3 regions of the Roseomonas sp. WA12 genome follow, and region 2 is predicted to be linked to each of the others. Evidence: predicted binding sites of a transcription regulator. Region 2 holds the regulator's gene; each other region holds the start of a gene.

Region 1 (5,282 bases), 2.0 Mb from region 2:
CGCGACCGGTCGCGGCGCCGTCAGGGGGTTGTAGGTCATGGGCAGCTCCGCTGTCCCGCAGGCGGCAAGCGGCAGGAACGCGACGAGAGCCATCGCGCGAAGTCCGTGGTGCACCGGGCAAATCCTCCATCCGATCGGGCCATTGGGAGGCGGAACGAACCGCTTCGCAAGAGCCCGCCCCGAGGAGAAGCGCCGCGCTACCGCCGCCCTCAGCCCACCTCCGCCGGCAGGTCGAACACCTCCGGATACCCGAACAGCCCCACCTGCCCGCCGGTATGGATGAACACCACGTTCTCCTCCGCCCCGAACCGCCCCTGCGCGATCAGGTCGATCAGCCCCGCCATGCCCTTCCCGGAATAGACGGGGTCGAGAAGGATGCCCTCCTTCTCTGCCAGCAACCTCACGGCCCGCACCATGCCCTCGGTCGGGATGCCGTAGCCCTGGCCGACATAGTCGCAATTCGCCACCACATGCTCCGCCCGCACCGTGCCCTCGGGCAGCCCCAGATGCGCGGCTGTGCGCTGGGCCAGCGCTAGCACATTCGCCTCCTGCTTCTCCCGCGGCGCCCGCACCCCAATGCCGAGCACGGGGATCCCGCTGTTCAGCCCCACCAGCCCGGCGACAAGCCCCGCCTGCGTGCCCGCGCTGCCCGTGGCGTGCACCACATGGTCGATCCGCAGCCCGAGCTCGGAAGCCTGCGCCACCAGCTCCAGCGCCGCCCCCACATAGCCCAGCGCCCCCACCGGGTTGGACCCGCCGCCCGGGATCACATAGGGCCGCTTGCCCGAGGCCCGCAGCTCCGCCGCCAGCGTCTCCATCTCCGCCTGCATGTCCGCCCCACCCGGCCGGCGGGACACGGTGGCGCCATGCAGTTTGTCCATCAGCACGTTGCCAGACCGCGTATAGGCCGGGTCCGTGTATCCCGTCCGGTCCTCGAGCAGGATGTGGCAGGCCAGCCCCAGCTTCGCCGCCGCCGCCGCCGTTTGCCGGGCATGGTTCGACTGCGTGGCCCCCTGGGTGATCACCACATCCGCGCCCTGCGCCAGGGCATCGGCCATCAGGTATTCCAGCTTCCGCGTCTTGTTGCCGCCGGTGGAAAGCCCCGTCGCATCATCCCGCTTAATCCACAGCTTCGGCCCGCCGAGGTGGCGGGACAGGTTCTCCATCGGCTCCAGCGGCGTCGGCAGATGGCCCAGGCGGACACGGGGAAAGCGGGCGAGATTCACAGGTTTTTCCTCCCGAAGGCGTCGCAGGGCCAGGACGCTAGGCCGCCCGGCCCCCCACGCCAATCGTCCCACGCCGGCAACCCGCGCCGCCCCCGAACGTTTAGAGAACACACACGAGAGGGGACTCACCATGGCCAAGCAGCCCGAGCACGACGACCACAACCCCAAGACCGACCCCAACCCCGGCTCCAACACCATCAAGGACCCGAGTGACTGGACCACGGGCGACCAGCCCATGACCGGCGCCCAGGCCTCCTACCTCAAGACCCTCTCCGAAGAGGCGCATGAGGAGTTCGACGACAAGCTGAACAAGGCCGATGCCTCCAAGCGCATCGACGAACTGCAGGAAAAGACCGGCCGCGGGACATAAGGGCGGCTCGGGGGAGAGCGCCGCTTCCTCTCCCCCATCGCCCGGGAGCCAACGGCCTCCCCGGACCCTGCGATCGGTTTCCGGGGGAACGACGCCCGAACTCGCTGCCACAGGCCGTAAACCCCGGCCACATCTCCACCGTGCCGATCGCATAGGGTCGCGGACCTCAGGCGCACCGCCTTTAAACAGATGAGGGCTCAGGGGAACTCGGTTCCCTGATGATGGGCCTGGAGAGGCAGAGCCTTCTCCAGGGGTCTCCCGCGCCACCCCCACCCATGGCACGCTGCCAAGCGATGCCCGCACTTCGAGACCGCCGCTTTCTCATTCTCCTCGCCCTCGGCTTCTCCGCCGGCGTGCCCCTGCCCCTGGTTGCGGGCCAGGTCCTCCGCCAGTGGTTTACCGAGTCCGGCCTGTCGCTGACCGATATCGGCCTCACCGCCCTCATCGGCCTCGCCTATTCCCTGAAGTTCCTCTGGTCCCCCGCGCTGGACACCGTGGCTCCCCCCTTCCTCTCGCGAATGGGCCGGAGACGCGGCTGGCTCCTCCTCATCCAGCCCCTGCTGATCCTGGCCATCCTCGCCACCGGCTACAGCAACCCCAGCACCGGCCCCCTCGGCACCGCGGCGCTCGCGGCCCTGGTCGCCTTCCTCTCCGCCAGCCAGGACATCGTGGTCGACGCCCACCGCATCGAGATCCTCGAGGAGACGGAACAGGGCTACGGTCTCGCCTGCTATGTCTGGGGCTACCGCCTGGCCCTGCTCGCCAGCGGCGGCGGCACGCTCTGGCTGGTGGGCGCCCTGGGCTGGGGCGGCGCCTACGCCTATGCGGCGGCCCTCATGCTCGTCGGCGTCATCGCCACCCTCGCCTCTCGCGAGGCCCCAACCCCCGCCGCCCGGCCGTTGCCCTGGGGCGAGCGCCTCCGCACCTCCGTCGTCCAGCCCTTCGCCGACTTCACCCGCCGCCGCCTCTGGCTGGCCATCCTGCTCTTCATCGCCCTCTTCAAGCTGGGCGAAGCCCTGGCAGGGGTGATGACCACCCCCTTCTACCGATCCCTCGGCTTTACCCGGGAGGAGGTGGCCGCCGTCGGCACCGTCTTCGGCCTCTTCGCCACCCTGGGCGGCGCGCTGGCCGGTGGCTGGGTTGTCGCCCGCCTCGGCACCGCGAAGGCCCTCGTCCTCACCGGCCTCGGCCAGATGCTCTCCAACCTGATGTATGTGGCGCTCGCCCATGCGGGCCACGACATGCCCATGCTCTGGGCCCAGGTCGGCATCGAGAACTTCACGGATGGCCTGGCCGACGCCGCATTCGTCACCTACCTCTCCGGCCTCACCAGCCGCGCCTTCACCGCCACGCAGTACGCGCTGCTGTCCTCCCTCGCCGCCGTCCCGCTGCGAACCCTTGGCGCCTCGTCGGGTGCCATGGCGGAAGCCCTCGGCTGGCCCGCCTTCTTCCTGATGACCACGGCGGCCGCCCTGCCCGCCATGGCCATCATGCTCTTCCTCCTCTGGCGCCTGCCCCCCGCAGAACCCGCGCCCGGGCCGAACAAGCTGGCGGAACCCGTCCTGTGACGGCCCCCGAGCCCCCCGGCCGGCTCGCCGCCGCCCTCTCCGCCCTCGCCCGCGCGCCCCAGCGCATCGGCGCCGCCGCCTTCACCCGCCTCGCTGCCCTGCTGCTCGCGATCACCGGCGTCCTCGCCTTCGTGGGCCTCGCCGGCGAGGTGCTGGAAGGCGAGACCCTGGCCTTCGACCGCGCGGTCCTCCTCGCCCTGCGGGATCCCGCGAACCCCGCCGACCCGATCGGCCCCGCCTGGTTCGAGGAAGCGGCGCGCGACGTCACCGGCCTGGGCAGCCACACCATCCTCATCGGCCTCACCCTCGGGGTGACGATCCTTCTCGCCCTCAACCGCAAGCGCGGCGCCGCCTTCCTCGTCCTCGGCTCCATCGCCGGCGCGATGCTCATCAGCGCGGGCCTGAAGATCCTGTTCGAGCGCCCCCGGCCGGACCTCGTGCCCCATGCGGTCGAGGTCTACACGGCCAGCTTCCCCAGCGGCCACGCCATGCTCTCGGCCGCCACCTACCTCACCCTCGGCGCCCTTATCGCCCAGGTGCAGGCCCGCTGGCGCACCCGCAGCTACGTCATCCTCGTCGCCGTGCTCACCACGGTTCTCGTCGGCGCCAGCCGCGTCTATCTCGGCGTCCACTGGCCGACCGACGTGCTGGCGGGCTGGTGCCTCGGGGCCGCCTGGGCCCTGCTCTGCTGGCTCGCCGCCGTCACCCTGCAACGCCGCGGCCGGGTCGAAACCCCCGCCGAGCCCCCGGAACCACCCAGGCCCGAATGACCCCCGCCGCGATCTGGACGCCCCTGCTCCTCATCGGCTCGAACGTGCTGATGACCTTCGCCTGGTACGGCCACCTCAAGCGCCCATCCTGGCCGCTCTGGCTGGCCATCCTCGCCTCCTGGGGCATCGCCTTCTTCGAGTACTGCATGGCCGTCCCCGCCAACCGCATCGGCTACGGCACCTTCACCGGCCAGCAGCTGAAGGTGATGCAGGAGGTGATCACACTGGCCGTCTTTGCCGGCTTCTCGGTGGCGGTGCTGGGGGAACCCCTGCGCTGGAACTACCTGGCCGCCATGGCCTGCCTCATCGCCGCCGTCGGCTTCATCTTCATTCGGGTGGACTGAACGCGAACACCCCATCCCCCATTGCCGTCCGGCGGATCGCCACGAACTCCTCCCGCGACAGGCTGAGAGGACGGAAATGGAAGGGAACTGGACCACCACCGGCATGGCGCGACGCCAGCTGGTGGCTCAGGAAGCGGTGACGCGCGCGGCCGAGACCACGGCCCTGGTCAGCCGCCTCCTGGCACGCTCTTGCCAGTCCCTCGACCGCTCCCTCGACCTCTTGGCCGCCCTTCCCGGCCCGGCGCCGGAGGGAACCCCGCCACGGAGCGGCGCCTAGAACAGCCCGCTGCCAAAAGGCACTGCAGGCAACCCGATTCCGGAGCCGGTGCCGCCCCGGCCGTCTGCCCCTGCGAACCTCGCCCTCAGTCGTTCGGCCCCTCGCCGGAAAGGAAGGCGGCGAACCGGTCCCGGAAGGCCGGATGCCAGCGCGAGAGTGCCGGGCGGTTGTGGATCACGTCGCCCATCGCCCAGGCCATGCGCTTCTCATCCATCGGGCGCGTCGTCTCGTCATCCGGGCACAGCACGTAGAAGTCGCCGTCGCCAAGCCCGGCGAGCAGGAAGTCGGCCACCTGCCCTGGCAGCCAAGACCCCGCCGGGCGCCCCTTGGCGCCGGTCATGCCGGTGAAGGTGGAGCCGGGGATCAGCAGATGCGCCGTCACCCGCCCGCCCGTCTCCTCGCGCAGCGTGTGCGCAAGGCCCTCGGTCAGCGCCTTCACGCCGGACTTGCTGACATTGTAGGCGGTGTTGCCGGGCGGCTGTGTGATGCCCTGCTTGGACCCGGTGTTGACCACCACGGCCGGACGGCCATGCGCGACCATCGCCGGCACGAAGGCCTGCACCCCGTGCAGCACGCCCATGAGGTTGACGGCAAGGGTACGGTCCCAGATCCCGGCGCCCGTCAGCGCATCGGCGCCGCCATGGATCGCGGCGTTGTTCATCAGGAACGACACCGGCCCGAAGCGGTCCGCCACCTCACAGGCGAAGCGCTCCACCGCCGCGCGATC
Region 2 (5,282 bases):
GCACGATCTGGTCCAGGCGGCACTCGGCCCGCAGGGCTTCTCGCTCGACTTCTGGAAGATCGCGATGCGGCCGGGCAAGCCGCTGATCTGGGGCGACCTGCGCGGCACGCCGATGCTGGGCCTTCCGGGGAATCCCGTTTCGGCGCTGGTTTGTGCCGTCGTGTTCCTGATTCCGGCCCTGCGCCGTCTGAGTGGCCTCCCGGCAGGGCCGATGGAAACCGTGACGGCGCGGCTGGGGCAGGACATGCCGGAGAATGACCGCCGTCAGGACTATGTGCGTGCTGATCTTTCGATCGATTCGGACGGGGCGCACGTCGCGACGCCCTTCCCTGTTCAGGACAGCTCCATGCTCTCCACCCTGGCCCGCGCGTGCGGGTTGGTGGTGCGCCCCCCCCATGCGCCGGCGGCCCCGGCGGGCTCCGCGGTGCAGTTTGTATTGTTTTCCTCTCTAGGCGTGTGAAGCGCGGCATTGACCGACGCGGAAGAACTTTCATAGAACTTCCGCGTCGGTTGCCCGTTTGTTCGTGCAGAAGACCTGCCACTCGCGCCCAGGGAGACGCCCGGACCATGCTCACCCGGAAGCAGCACGAGCTGCTCACCTTCATCGACAAGCATCTGCGCGACACTGGCTTCTCTCCTTCTTTCGAGGAGATGAAGGAGGCGCTGAATCTTAGGTCGAAGTCGGGCATTCACCGCCTGATCACGGCATTGGAGGAGCGCGGCTTCCTCAAGCGCCGCGCACATCGCGCCCGGGCCCTGGAAGTGCTGCGCGTGCCGGAAGGCCTGGCGCCCCGTGCAGCGCTCGCGGCCTCCGGCGCGCAGCCGGCAATGGCTGCGCAGCCCGCCTCCCCGGCCTTCGCGCCCAACGTCATCCGCGGCAACTTTGCCCAGAACCTGCCCGGCGCCGTGCGCACGGCGAACGATGCAACTGCCGTGCAGCTGCCGCTCTATGGCCGGATCGCCGCTGGCCTCCCGATCGAGGCGCTCCGCGACAGCGGCGAGAGCGTCGAGGTTCCGGTCACGATGCTGGGCGGCGGCGAGCACTACGCGCTCGAGGTCTCCGGAGACTCGATGGAGGGCGCCGGCATCCTCGACGGCGACACCGTGATCATCCGGCGCGGCGACGTGGCTGATAACGGCGCGATCGTTGTCGCGCTGGTGGACGAGAATGAGGTGACGCTGAAGCGGCTCCGCCGCCGCGGTAACTCCATCGCGCTGGAGGCTGCCAATCCCCGCTACGAGACGCGCATCTTCGGCCCCGACCGGGTGAAAGTTCAGGGCCGCCTCATCGGTTTGGTCCGCCGCTACCATTAGTCTGCCGGGCGGGCCCGTTTAGGCTGTCAGCGGCGGACTCGGAGAAGGATGCGGGGCTGGAGGATTTCTTCCTCCAGCCCTTTTTCATTCCACCTCCGCGGGTGGCTCTGACTGCGCCTGGGCCCGCGGCGTCGGAACCGGCGGCACCCAAGGCCGGTCCCCCCGCGCCGCGCGGTCCGACAGGATGATGGCACCGTCGCGGGCGAGCCAGATCGCATGGGCCCCATCCCGCCAGACCGAGAAGCGGTCCACCCGCGGCGTCTCACGGCAGCGGCCGCGGATCGGTTCCAACGAGATCATCACCGCTGCCTGGCCGCAGCCCGTCTCGGCCAGCACCGGCGGAGGTGGCGGAGCCGGTCCGCGGCGCGGCCTCGGCGCCTCGCGCGGTGGCTGGCGCAGCAGGATGGCAGCCGGACCCGTGTCCCGCGGCCGAAGTAGGCAGGAGAGCGCGCCACAGGCCGCGCCCGGCACCTCGCCCTCGCGCGGCAGGACGGTTGCGTTGTCCTCCCCCCAACTTCGCAGCCACGATTCGCGAGTGATGCGATTAGCGCCGGATGTCCGCTCCGACAGCACGCCAGCCGGGCTCGCCATGGCAAGCATCCGCCCATCGGCTGCGACGAGGATGTCCGGCGGCGTGGTCACGAGGCCGGAAAGCAGGCCCGCCGCCATCACCGGCACTCCCGCCCAGCGCCATGGCAGCTTCCACAGACATAACCAGAGCAGCCCAAAGGTGAAGACTGCCAGTCCCCAGGCGGGGATCGGCGGCGCGGCCATGGCTGCGCCGGGCCAGGCCGCGACGATCCGGCCGGTCAGCAGCGTGCCGTCAACGCCCCAGCCCATCACGGCCAGGGCCGGCGCCTCAAGCCCGAGCGGCATGAGGAGGGCCGCAAGCAACCCCGCTGGCATCACCACGAACGAGGTGAGCGGCACGGCAATGGCGTTGGCCACCACGCCGTAGAGCTGCAGACGGCCGAAATGATGCAGGCCGAAGGGGGTCGTGGCCGCTCCGGCGACGAGAGAGGTGGCGGCCAGCCCGAGCACGACGATTGCCATCCGGCCCACCCATCCGCGCTCCCGCAACGCACGGGTGGGGCCGCGCATCGCCTCTGCGGCGGCGATGAGGGCCAGCACGGCCGCAAAGGACATTTGGAACGAGGCGCCGATCAGCGCCGCCGGGTTCGCCACCAGCACGAGCCCCGCCGCCAGCGCGAGCGCGCGGGGCGACAAGGCGCGGCGGCCGGTGAGCAGAGCCAGCGTGGCGAGCGCCGCCATCGCGAAGGAGCGCACCATCGGCACGCCTGAGCCGGTGAGGAGCGTGTAAGCCCCACCGAGCACGAGCCCCAACACCGCCGCCACAATCTTGGAATCGATACGCAGCGCCATCCAGGGGATCGCCGCGATGACCGCTCGTAAGGTGACGAAGCCGATCCCGATAACGATGGCGACGTGAAGACCAGAGACGGAAAGAAGATGTGCCAGGCCTGAGTCCCGCAGCGCCGTCAGATCCTCCGCGGGAATGGCGGATTGCGAGCCGGTGAGCAGGGCCGAGGCCACGGCCCCGGTTCCGCCAGGCAGGGCGGCGGTAACGCGGGCCTCGATGGCCGCTCGCAGCCCGGCGAAGACGGGCACTTCGCCGCCGGACTGCAGGATGGCTGGATTCAGCGCAAAGCCTGAGCCTGCCAGCCCTGAGAAATACGCGTTCCGCTGCAGATCGAAGGCGCCAGGGAAGGCCGGGGGCATCGGCGGGCGGACCAGGGCGCGGACAGTGATGGTGTCGCCCGGAACCGGCCGGGCTGGGTCATTCGCGCGTAGGCGGATGCGAAGCTGCCGTTCCAGCGGAGCGCGCTCATCCAGGCGCGCGGCGTCGAGAGTGACGCGCCGGCCTTCCGGAAGCAGGTCCACCGTCGCGACCGTCCCCGAGACGACGGTGGCAGTCCGTGGGAGGTCCGGGACAGGTGGCGCGGCGCGTGCGTGGAACAGGACGGTGGCGAAGCCCAGCACGGCGGCACCGGTCAGTGCCAGGGCGGCACCGGCGAAGGGGTTCCGGGCCCGCAACAGCAGAGCAAGGGCGAGTAAGGGCCAGGGAAGCGTCAGCCAGCCAGGGCCGGGTTCGGCATGAAGGCCGAAATAGGCCAGCACTCCCGCCCCCATCGCCACAGGCAACCAGAGCGGCCAACGGTCCCATTCGGCAGCGACCCAGCCCATCGCGCGGTCGGCGAGCGGGAGCGGTGGAGCGGCGGGTAAAACCGGGGCGGCGTGGGCTGACATGGCCGGACAACACCTTACCGCATCGGTCACGGGTGCGTGAGGGGTCAACAGCCTGTCCGGGCGGTGTTAAGGGGCGGGCATGACCGTCCGCACACGCTTCGCCCCCTCCCCCACCGGCTACCTGCATATTGGCGGGGCGCGGACGGCGCTCTTCAACTTCCTCTTTGCCCGACATCAAGGTGGGCAATACCTGCTGCGGATCGAAGACACGGATCGGGCGCGCAGCACGCCGGAAGCGGTGCAGCAGATCCTTGAGAGCTTGGATTGGCTCGGCCTGGCACCCGATGAGCCGGCGGTCATGCAGACCTCGCGCGAAGCGCGGCATGCCGAAGTGGCGCGCGCGCTTCTGGGAAAGGGCGCCGCCTATCTCGCCTATGACACCGCCGAAGAGCTGGTCGCAATGCGTGAGCGGGCCCAAGCGGAGGGCCGACCGCCACGCTATGACGGGGGCTGGCGCGACCGCGACCCCGCCGAGGCGCCGGCCGGCATCGCACCGGTGATCCGCATCAAGGCACCGCGCGAGGGCGAATCCGTGGTGCGGGACCTCGTCCAGGGCGAGGTGCGCGTTCAGAACAGCGAGCTGGACGACATGATCATCCTGCGCTCGGACGGCACGCCGACCTATCTGCACGCCGTCGTCGTGGACGACCATGACATGGAAATCACCCATGTCATCCGCGGCGACGACCACCTGACCAACACCTTCCGGCAGTGCATGGTCTATGACGCCATGGGCTGGGCGCGGCCCGAATTCGCGCATATCCCGCTAATCCACGGCGCCGACGGCGCGAAGCTGTCCAAGCGCCATGGCGCGGTGAGCGCACTGGAGTTCCGCGACCAGGGCTTCCTGCCCGAGGCGGTGTGCAACTACCTCCTGCGACTCGGCTGGGGCCATGGCGACGAGGAGTTCGTGCCGCGCGAGCGGGCGATCGAACTGTTCGAGCTGAAGGATGTCGGCCGTGCCGCGTCACGGATGGACTACGCAAAGCTTTCGCACCTGAACGGCCAGTACCTGCGCGCCGCCGAACCCGCGGCCCTGCTGCCGCATGTTCTGGCGCGTCTCGGCGAGGCTGGCCCCGTGCAGCAGGCCCGCGTCGCCGCGCTGATCCCGGACTTGCAGCCGCGCGCCCGCACCCTGGTCGATATGGCCGAGGGCGCCCGCTTCGCCCTGGCGGAACGCCCGCTGAAATACGAACCCAAGGCCTCCGAGGCGCTGGACCATCCGGATGTCCGCGACCGCCTCGCCCGCCTCTCACAGGCGCTATCCGAAACTGCATCGGCAGGCTGGGACCGTGGGGCGCTCGATGCCGCCCTGCGCAGCTTTGCCGAGACGGAAGGCGTCAAGCTGGGCCAGGTTGCCCAGCCGCTCCGCGCGGCACTGACCGGCAGCCTCCAGTCGCCGCCGATCGACGCCGTGCTGGTGGCGCTGGGCCGGGAGGAGAGCCTCGCCCGCATCGGCGACGCAGCCGAGGGCATCACCCTCGTGGGTGGCTGAGGCCTAGCCCGCTCGCACCTCCGCGACAAAGCTGGCGACGGTGCCGTTCAGCCGCTCGGCCTGCTGCGAGAGGTCCGAAGCGGCGGAGAGCACCTGCCCCGCCGCATCGCCGGTCTGGGCCGAGGCCTGACTGACATCGGCGATGTTAGCGGTCACTGCCTCGGTCGCGCGCGCTGTGTCCTGCACCGTGCGGGCGATCTCGCTG
Region 3 (5,282 bases), 320 kb from region 2:
CTAGCGGTGATTCGCAGCGCAATGTCGTGCCTCTCGGGGGCGCGGCCAAGGGTGCGAGGTCTCAATCCGCCGCGAGACGGATGCGGGCGCGGGCGCGCTTGCCAGCCCGGCGCGGCCGGTCCAAGGGGCGACGATGACCGAGGCGAATGCGCTCCCCGACATTGCGGGGCTGGTCCGGCAGAATGATCCGGACCGTTTTCTCTGCGCGCTGTTCGCGCCGGCAGAGCTGCGGGATGCCGTTTTCGCGCTGATCGCCTTCAACCATGAGCTGGCCCGTGCGCGCGAAGCCGTGCGCGAGCCCATGATGGCGCTGATCCGCTTGCAGTGGTGGCGCGAAGTGGTCGAGGAGGCTGCCGCCGGCGCCCCTGCGCGGCGGCACGAGGTCGCCACGCCGCTTTCCGCGGTCATCCGCTCGGGCCGGCTGGATCCCGCGGCACTTGAGGCAATGATCGAGGCGCGCGAGGTTGATGAGGGCGGGGCGGATGCCGTGCCGCTCGCTCAGCGGCTGCGGGGTACGGCGGGCGGATTGGCCGCCGAGATAGGCCGGGTGCTGGGCGCGCCGGAGAGCGCGATGGAGGCGCTGCGGCAGGTCGGGACCGCGTATGGCCTGGGCGGCACGCTGCGAAGTGCAGGGGTACTGGCTGCACAGGGGCGTGATCCCCTGCCGCAAGGCCCGGGGGCGGTCGATGAGGCAAGGCGGCTGGCCGGGGAGGGCCTGTCGCTCTTAAAGGAGGGGCGCCAGGACCTGGCAGGCTTGCCGAGGCAGGCCGTGGCCGCGGCCCTGCCGGCCGTGCTCGCCGAGCGTGACCTGCGCCGTGTTCTGGCGCCCGGCTGGAGCCCCGCCACCATCCCCGGATCTCGCGGCCTGGGCGACCGGCTGGCAGTCGCCTGGGCGGGGTGGCGCGGCCGGGTCTGAACCGGCCGCGCGCCCGTCAGGCCTTCTTACGCTTCTTCACGGGCGCCGCGATCGCCCGTCCTGCCAGGAGCGGCGCGAGGAAGCGACCGGTGTGGCTCTCGGGGCTGGCGGCCACCTGCTCCGGCGTGCCCTCGGCCACGATGCGCCCGCCCCCATCGCCGCCCTCCGGGCCCATGTCGAGCAGCCAATCAGCGGTCTTGATGACCTCCAGGTTGTGCTCGATCACCACCACCGTGTTGCCCTGGGCGACCAGGGCGTGCAGCACTTCCAGCAGCTTGCGGACGTCCTCGAAGTGCAGGCCGGTGGTCGGCTCGTCGAGGATGTAGAGGGTGCGGCCGGTGGCCCGGCGGGCCAGTTCCTTGGAGAGCTTGATGCGCTGCGCCTCGCCGCCCGAGAGCGTCGTCGCTTGCTGGCCGAGATGGATATAGCCTAGGCCAACCTCGGTCAGCACCCTCAGCTTGTCACGGATGGAGGGCACGGCGGAGAAGAACTCCAGGCCCTCATCCACCGTCATCTCCAGCACGTCGGAGATGGACTTGCCGCGGAACTTCACCTCCAGCGTCTCGCGATTGTACCGCTTGCCCTTGCAGGTGTCGCAGGTGACGTAGACGTCCGGCAGGAAGTGCATCTCGATCTTGATGAGACCGTCACCCTGGCAGGCCTCGCAGCGGCCACCCTTCACATTGAATGAGAAGCGGCCAGCCTTGTAGCCGCGCGCCCGTGAGTCGGGCAGTTCGGAGAACCAGTCGCGGATGGGCGCGAATAGGCCAGTATAGGTTGCCGGGTTGGAGCGTGGGGTTCGGCCGATCGGCGACTGGTCAATGTCGATGATCTTATCGAGATGCTCTAGTCCCTCCAGCCGCTCATAGGGGGACGGGACCGTGCCCGCGCCCATCAGGCGGCGCGCGGCCGCCTTGTAGAGGGTCTCGATCACCAGCGTGGACTTACCGCCGCCGGAGACGCCTGTAACGCAGGTAAAGGTGCCTAGCGGCAGGCTGGCATCGACCGCCTTCAGGTTGTTCCCGGAGGCACCAACTACCTTCAGCATTCGCTTCGGATCGGGCCTGCGTCGCTCAGCCGGGATCGGGACCGATCGGCGGCCTGACATGTAGGCGCCCGTTATGCTGTCGGGGTTGGCGGCCACCTCTTCCGGCGTGCCCTGGGCGATGATGCGGCCACCCCCGGCGCCGGCAGCGGGGCCGATATCCACCAGGAAGTCGGCCGCGCGGATCGCGTCCTCGTCGTGCTCCACGACCAGCACGGTATTGCCGATGTCCCGCAGGCGACGAAGGGTGCCGAGCAGGCGCTCGTTGTCGCGCTGGTGCAGGCCGATGGAGGGCTCATCCAGCACATAGAGCACACCGGTCAGGCCCGAGCCGATCTGGGAGGCCAGCCGGATGCGCTGGCTCTCACCGCCGGACAGGCTGGCGGAGCCGCGGGCAAGGGAGAGGTAGTCCAGCCCTACGTCGACAAGAAATCGCAGGCGGTCGTTGATCTCGCGCAGGATACGGCGTGCGATCTCCTGTCGCTGCGGGGAGAGCTGGTCAAAGACGGTAGCGAACCACTCCATGGCCTTGCGGATGGAGAGGTCGGAGGACTGGGCGATGTTCAGCCCCGCCACCTTCACGGCGAGCGCCTCTGGCTTCAGCCGGGCGCCGTTGCACACATGGCAGGGGCGGTTGGACTGATAGCGGGTCAGGTCCTCGCGGACCCAGGGGTTGTCCGTCTCGCGCAGACGCCGCTCGAGATTGGGGATAACGCCCTCAAAGGCCTTCTTCACCTCATAGGAGCGCAGGCCGTCCTTGTACTTCAGGGTCACCACATCGCTGGTGCCATGCAGGATAGCCTCGCGGACCAGCTTGGTAAGATCGGCCCAGGGCGTGTTCGCGGAGACCTTGAAGTGCCGGGCCAGGCTTTCGAGCGTCTGGTCGTAATAGGGCGAGGAGGAGCCGCCGGCCCAGGCCGCGACGGCGCCTTCGGCGATGGTCTTCTCGTCATCCGGTACCACCAGGGCGGCGTCGAAGAAGGTCTCGGTGCCGAGCCCGTCGCATTCCGGGCAGGCGCCCTGAGGCGAGTTGAAGGAGAAAAGCCGGGGCTCGATCTCCTCGATGGTGAAGCCGGATTCCGGGCAGGCGAAGCGGGAGGAGAATACCGTCCGTTCCCCGTTATCGGCACCCTCCAAGTAGACCACGCCGTCCGAGAGGCCGAGGGCGGTCTCGAAGCTGTCGGCTAGGCGCTGCTGGGCGCCTTCGCGGACAACGACGCGGTCCACCACCGCCTCGATGTCATGCTTCTTCTTCTTGTCGAGGGCGGGCACCTCCTCAATCCGGTAGAGGGTGCCGTTCACCTTCACCCGCTCGAAGCCTCGGCGCTGGAGCTCGGCGATTTCCTTCTTCCACTCGCCCTTCTTTCCGCGGGCGATGGGCGCCAACACCAGAAGGCGGGATCCCTCGGGCATGGCCAGGGTCCGGTCCACCATCTGGGAGACGGTCTGGGCCTCGATCGGCAGGCCGGTGGTGGGGGAGTAGGGGATGCCCACACGCGCCCAGAGCAAGCGCATGTAGTCGGCAATCTCGGTGACCGTGCCGACGGTGGAGCGGGGGTTGTGGGAGGTGGTCTTCTGCTCGATCGAGATGGCCGGCGATAGGCCCTCGATGCTGTCCACATCCGGCTTCTGCTGCAGTTCCAGGAACTGGCGCGCATAAGCCGAGAGGCTCTCCACGTAGCGGCGCTGGCCCTCGGCATAGATGGTGTCGAAGGCCAGCGACGACTTGCCGGAGCCGGAGAGGCCGGTGATGACCGTCAGCGTCCCCTTGGGGATGTCGAGGTCGATGTTCTTGAGGTTGTGCTGCCGGGCGCCGCGGATGCGGATGTACCCGCCGCTGCCGACTTCAAGGGCGCCTTGGTTGGCCAGGCGATTGGCTGTCGTTTCGGTCAGGTTGTCGGGCAAGCTGTCAGGCACGGGCAATCCGACCTTTTGTTCGCATTGTGTTCACGAGGTTGTGCCACCATATAATGGTGACGGGAAGAGGTCGCCGGGGGGCGCCCTCCTCCCAGCCCCTCGGGGGGTGGCCTCGCCGGCCCCCGGGGGGTAGTTTCCACGACCCGCCTGGGAAACCCGGGCGGACCATGGCGATTCGCGCGGCTCCCCCCAGGTGCCGGGCACGCGGCGCCGACACATGTGATAGAGAGGTTCCGGCCCGGGCCGCCAAGACTGGCGCTTCCCGGCCGGACAGGGATGTGGGTGGCATGGCCGGCGTCAACAAGGTGATCATCCTCGGCACGCTGGGGCGCGACCCCGAGGTGCGGAACTTCCAGAACGGCGGCAAGGTGGTGAACCTGCGGGTCGCCACCTCGGAGCGCTACAAGGACCGTGAGGGCAACCAGCAGGAGCGCACTGAGTGGCACTCGGTGGCCATCTTCAACGAGAAGCTGGGCGAGATCGCCGAGCGCTACCTGAAGAAGGGCAACCAGGTTTATCTGGAAGGCCAGCTCGAGACGCGGAAGTGGACCGATCAGGCCGGGGTGGAGAAGTACACCACCGAGATCGTGCTGAGGCAGTTCCGCGGCGAGATCTCGCTGATCGGCGGCCGCAGCCAGGGCGGTGGCGGCGGAGATGAGGGCGGTGGTAGTTTCGGCGGTGACCGGGGCGAGCGCGGCGGCTCCTCGGGCGGTGGCTACGGTGGCGGTGCACGCTCCGGCGGCGGAGCGGCCAAGCCCCGTAGCGGCGGCGGTGGTGGCGGCTGGGACGCGCCGAAGGCCGACCTCGACGACGATATCCCGTTCTGAGCCGGCCACTCCCGACCCGGCCGTTTCTGATCGAATTGGAAGAAGATAAGTGAGCGAGACGGAAGGCGGCGGCCCGCAGGACGAGCGGCCGTTCGACGAGACACAGCCGGTGACCCTCGAGGAGGAGATGCGGCGCTCCTACCTCGATTACGCGATGAGCGTGATCGTGGCGCGCGCGCTGCCGGATGCGCGGGACGGGCTGAAGCCCGTGCACCGCCGCATCCTCTTCGCCATGAACGAGAACGGCTTCACGGCCGACAAGCCCTACAAGAAGTCGGCCCGCGTGGTCGGCGACGTGATGGGTAAGTACCACCCGCATGGTGACAGCGCGATCTATGACGCCATGGTCCGCATGGCGCAGCCCTTCTCCATGCGCGTGCCGCTGATCGACGGCCAGGGCAATTTCGGCAGCATGGACGGCGATCCCGCCGCGGCTATGCGCTACACCGAGGCGCGGCTGGCGAAGTCCGCGACCGCGCTGCTCGCCGGGATCGACGAGGACACGGTCGACTTCCAGCCGAACTACGACGAGAGCGCGGAAGAGCCGCGCGTCCTACCGGCTGCCTATCCGAACCTG

The links. The regulator LexA, encoded in region 2, represses DNA repair genes until DNA is damaged. The targets are predictions, from matches to a motif close to TGTTCTANNTANGTTC.
Region 1: ACVBD7_RS19075 (DUF3072 domain-containing protein) is a predicted target of LexA. The motif match lies at 1,321-1,336, and genes of this name have one in related genera.
Region 3: uvrA (excinuclease ABC subunit UvrA) is a predicted target of LexA. The motif match lies at 3,895-3,910, and genes of this name have one in related genera.

Annotation. Positions count from the first base shown of each region.
Region 1 is NZ_CM135108.1:4,030,764-4,036,045, forward strand. It holds gene ACVBD7_RS19065 (hypothetical protein) at 1-39, opposite strand, end outside; gene cuyA (D-cysteate sulfo-lyase) at 210-1,226, opposite strand; gene ACVBD7_RS19075 (DUF3072 domain-containing protein) at 1,357-1,596, shown strand; gene ACVBD7_RS19080 (AmpG family muropeptide MFS transporter) at 1,890-3,164, shown strand; gene ACVBD7_RS19085 (phosphatase PAP2 family protein) at 3,161-3,934, shown strand; gene ACVBD7_RS19090 (DMT family protein) at 3,931-4,278, shown strand; gene ACVBD7_RS19095 (hypothetical protein) at 4,355-4,555, shown strand; gene ACVBD7_RS19100 (SDR family NAD(P)-dependent oxidoreductase) at 4,641-5,282, opposite strand, start outside.
Region 2 is NZ_CM135108.1:1,219,662-1,224,943, reverse strand. It holds gene ACVBD7_RS05895 (molybdopterin molybdotransferase MoeA) at 1-460, shown strand, start outside; gene lexA (transcriptional repressor LexA) at 568-1,314, shown strand; gene ACVBD7_RS05885 (ComEC/Rec2 family competence protein) at 1,399-3,582, opposite strand; gene gltX (glutamate--tRNA ligase) at 3,662-5,077, shown strand; gene ACVBD7_RS05875 (methyl-accepting chemotaxis protein) at 5,081-5,282, opposite strand, start outside.
Region 3 is NZ_CM135108.1:1,542,785-1,548,066, forward strand. It holds gene ACVBD7_RS07365 (squalene/phytoene synthase family protein) at 134-916, shown strand; gene uvrA (excinuclease ABC subunit UvrA) at 933-3,830, opposite strand; gene ssb (single-stranded DNA-binding protein) at 4,166-4,705, shown strand; gene gyrA (DNA gyrase subunit A) at 4,833-5,282, shown strand, end outside.